2 regions of the Gilvimarinus sp. F26214L genome follow, and region 1 is predicted to be linked to the other one. Evidence: predicted binding sites of a transcription regulator. Region 1 holds the regulator's gene; the other holds the start of a gene.
The links. The regulator LexA, encoded in region 1, represses DNA repair genes until DNA is damaged. The targets are predictions, from matches to a motif close to ACTGTNTNTANANACAGT.
Positions count from the first base shown of each region.

Region 2: the regulator LexA is predicted to act here: its motif matches at 1,193-1,210, upstream of recN (DNA repair protein RecN).

Region 1 is NZ_JBTIYG010000001.1:390,375-392,572, reverse strand. It holds gene topA (type I DNA topoisomerase) at 1-155, shown strand, start outside; gene ACURWW_RS01670 (DUF6586 family protein) at 186-710, shown strand; gene lexA (transcriptional repressor LexA) at 781-1,386, opposite strand; gene nagZ (beta-N-acetylhexosaminidase) at 1,640-2,198, shown strand, end outside.
Region 2 is NZ_JBTIYG010000008.1:171,733-173,930, forward strand. It holds gene recN (DNA repair protein RecN) at 1-1,168, opposite strand, end outside; gene grpE (nucleotide exchange factor GrpE) at 1,431-2,036, shown strand; gene dnaK (molecular chaperone DnaK) at 2,174-2,198, shown strand, end outside.

The DNA of each region.
Region 1 (2,198 bases):
CGGAAGTGGAAGGGAAGGCAACCGGCTGGAAGGCCTTCTATGAAAATGGACGCTGGGTGAGCAGCGGCGAAGTCAAAGGTGCCGGGCAAAAAGCCAGCAAACGTAAAACGGGTAGTACGCGTACTGCCAGGAAGCGCAGCGGCGCCAAGGTTTGATGCGTCTCAGGCGCTTGTACGGAGGCCTGAATGGCCGGAGAACTGTTTTATTCCGCAATCGTCAATCAGAAGCTGGCGTTCGCTCGCATCGCGCTGGCAGCCAGCGACGCGCAACAGGATGACATCAACGGCCGGGTCGCTCGGCATGCTCATCTGGATGCTGCCGTCGGCCAAATGTGCTGCGGACTGAGCTATTTCGTCGCGGAACTGGCGGAGCAGTACAATGTGAATCTGGACCCCACAGGGGAGCAGCTCCCGGAGCTGATGGAAGGCCTCGCTGAGCGCGCACCACAGGCCACTGAGTTGGGGGAACTGCTGAACCTGCGCAAGCAGAATGATTCATGGCTGCGGGAGTTGCTTCGGGCCAGACGCAATCCCTTGTATCTGGCACAGCGATTCAGGAGCGAACACGGCAACTCTGTGAACCCGGCCTCGATTCCCGCCGTCGACCTTACAACGGTGGATAACGCCACTGCGCAGGAATTGGTTGGAAGCTGGTGTCGGGCGGCTCAAAGCCTTGTGGACCGGTTACGGGCGTCACTCCATGAGGAATAAGCCCGTCTGCTAGCGAAGGTCTGGCAAACCCTGCGCGAGGTCCAGACCAAGGGCCGGAACGCCCCGCAAATCAGCCGCCCCGGCGGATTACGCCCACACTCAAACCTTCAATGGAGAAGTCGTCATCTTTGAGGTTGACCTCTATGATGTCGAAGTCCGGGTTTTCCGGTACCAGCTCCACCTGCTGCTTGTTTCGCTCCCGGCGGAACCGTTTGACGGTCACTTCTTCACCGATCCGGGCCACCACAATTTGCCCGTTGCGCACCTGGGTGGTTCGGTGGACGGCGAGGAGGTCTCCGTCAAGGATGCCTGCATCCTGCATACTGTAGCCCTTCACCCGTAGCAGGTAGTCGGCCTGGGGAGAGAAAAAAGAGGGCGAGATATCGCAGTAGTCTTCGATGTTCTCTTCGGCGAGGATGGGATTGCCTGCTGCCACCCGACCCACCACCGGCAGCCCGTTGTCTTCATCCGGGATGCGAATGCCCCGGGAGGCACCGGGCACCATCTCGATGGCTCCCTTCCGTGCCAGGGCCCGAAGGTGCTCCTCCGCGGCGTTGGCGGAACGGAAGCCCAATTCTTCGGCAATTTCGGCCCGCGTGGGTGGATAACCCGTTTCGCGGATGTAATCGCGGATGAGGCGAAGAACTTCTTCCTGTCGTTCGGTCAGTCTGATCATGCTCTTGTCGGCTCCTTGTTTTCAGCAGGCTGTACGCGGCACTGCGCGCTCCGCGCAACGGCCCCAGGCACGGAAGAAGCAGGATCTGGTGCTTTGTACAGTGACTGGTATTATATCCAGTGCCCAGGCGGATGCAAGCGACCAGGCAGCTGCTGACCGCTCGGCGTTAAGCGGCGGGGCTTCACGGAAAGCGGATGACGAAGGGGGTAAACTGGTATAAGTTTATCGGCCTCTTTCTGACGTAGAGTAAACCATGGCAGCCAACCGGACACATTCCGCCCATCCCCCCGGCCCCCTTATGCTGGACCTGGAGGGGTTGACCCTGACAGACGATGAAAAGAACCTGCTGCGGGAGCCCCTGGTTGGAGGGGTAATTTTCTTCAGCCGGAACTTCCAGTCCCGCGGGCAGTTGGAGGCCCTGGTCGGCGAAATCCGTGCGGTACGCCCCGAGCTTCTGCTGGCCGTGGACCAGGAAGGCGGGCGGGTTCAGCGGTTTCGCGAAGGCTTCACACGCCTGCCACCCATGCAGAGCTTTCTGTGCGGCTACCGGGCGGATCCGGCCGCCACCCTCGAACGGGTCAGGGATGCGGGCTGGCTGATGGCGGCGGAGATCCTCGCAGCCGATGTGGATTTCAGCTTTGCGCCGGTGCTCGATGTGGATGAGGAGCACTGCAGCGTTATCGCTGACCGGGCTTTTTCCGCCGACCCGCAGGAAGTAAGTCGCCTTGCTGAAGCCTTCATAGAGGGAATGCACGAGGCCGGAATGGCGGCGACGGGCAAGCACTTTCCCGGACACGGAGGGGTGAGGGGCG
Region 2 (2,198 bases), on a different contig from region 1:
CGTGCTCCATGGAGAGCTTCTTCAGCTGCTGGTTAACCGCCTTGGCCAGACGCTTGCCAGCGGATTGGCGCTGGGCGCTGAGGGTCTCCGCCAGACGGCGGTACTCCGTTTCCAGTTGTTCCAGTTTGGCCGCCAACCGGTCCAGGTCTCCGTCTTCGCCGGCAAGTCCCTGCAGTTCCGTGCTCAGGTTCTGGTGCAGAGCCGGTAGCTCGTCCGGCTGGACGCGGTGCTTGCGGGCAATTTCAAAAATGGCGCTGAGGCGCTCCTCCACAAACTGCAGGCGTTCCGGGTCCAGCTCAAACCCGTCGATGTAGCGCTCCACACCGCTCTGGGCCTCTTCCACCTGAATCTGGGCCGAGGCCAGCATCTGCGCCGCCTCCCGGAAGGCAGGCACATCCTGCGGCAAGTCCTCCACAATCTGCAGTGCCTGGTTCATGGCTTCCAGGAGGCTCTGGTCCTCGCCGCCGCACAAGGCCACCAGCTTGTAGCTGTTGTGCAGAATGGCTTCGCCGTTTGCCAGGGTTTTCTGCTCCGCCTCCAGCTGCTGGACTTCGTCAGGCTGCAGAGCCAGTTGATCCAGTTCCTCTACCTGATAGCTGAGCAGCTGAATGCGCGCGCTCGCTTCTTCGGCGTTTTCCTTCAGGTCCCGGAACCGGGTGAGAGTTGCCTGCCACTCGCGATAGGCGGTCGCCACCTGGGCCGCCAGTTCCTGGTGGCCGGCGTACTCGTCGAGCAAGCGGCGCTGAGTGTCCTTTTTCAGTAATGACTGATGCTCGTGCTGGGCATGGATGTCGATGAGCATCTGCCCCAGGCTGCGCAACTGGGCGATGGTGACCGGCTGCCCATTGATGTAGGCGCGCGAGCGGCCCTCGGCGGTGATAACCCGCCTCAACAGGCACTCACCGTCCAGGTCGAGATCGTGGTCCCCCAGCCACTGCCGAGCCGCCGGAAGGCGCTCGATATCAAAGCTGGCGTTTACTTCGGCCCGCTTCTGGCCGGCGCGGATCCGGTCGGCGTCCGCGCGATCTCCCAGGGTGAGCGCCAGAGCATCCAGCAATACGGACTTGCCTGCGCCTGTTTCCCCGGTAATAGCGGTCATGCCCTGGTGGAGTTCCAGGTCGAGTCTGTCCACCAGGGTGTAGTTATAGATCGCGAGATGCGTGAGCACGAAGCAACCCTCTTGCAGGAGATTTCTGGTTATTTATACAGGTTTTTGCTGAGCTCCACCAGAGGGGGCGGTCCAGGCAGAGGCAGTGCAACTGCGTCCCGACGGAGGACCGGTCCCGGTCTGGGGCGCAGAATTTTCAGACGCGATGCTTGAATGTGGCCGCGCTGTCCCCATATAGCGACAATTCAGACGTACATCCTTCATACGGGCCAAGGGGCTCACGGGAGCCCGGCCGCAACCATCGGGAAGACGGGAGATAGTAGTGGCAGACGAACATCGCGATCAAGAAGGCCGGGGCCAGGCAGACGAGCCTCAGGATCGGCCGGAGGAGCAATCCGCAGCGCAGGATCAGGGCGAAAAGTCCGCAAAACAGGAAGGCGAGCAGGAGCGGGATCTGGAAGCGGAGATCGAGGAACTGCAAGCCCGCCTGGTCCATGCCAATGAAGAGGTGCTGCGCGCCCAGGCGGACGCTCAGAACGCTCTGCGCCGGGCCGAGCGGGATGTGGAGAAGGCGCACAAGTTTGGCCAGGAGAAACTTGTGAGTGATCTGCTGGCCGTGGTGGACAACCTCGAGCGCGCACTCGGAGCTGTCAGCGAACCCAATGACGAGTCCGTCAAGGCCATCGTCGAAGGCGTGGAGCTCACGCACAAGGGGCTGGTTGACACTCTCAGGAACCACAAGGTCGAGCAGATCGACCCCCAGGGCGAGCCTTTCGACCCGGAGCTGCATCAGGCCATGACCACAACTGAAAGCCGCGAGGTGGAGCCCAACACGGTGCTCGAGGTGTTTCAGAAGGGCTACACGCTGCACGGGCGTCTGGTTCGTCCGGCCATGGTCGTGGTTTCCAAGGCGCCTGTGGAAGCCTGAGGTCGGAATCGACAAATTGAGCGGCGCTGCCGGCTTGAAATTCCGCGCGGCGAGCCAATATAGGCAGCAACTGTTTCCAAATCGTCAGGGCCGAACAGACCGGCAGCGACACATCGAACATAGTGGGAGATTATCAAATGGGTAAAATCATCGGCATCGACC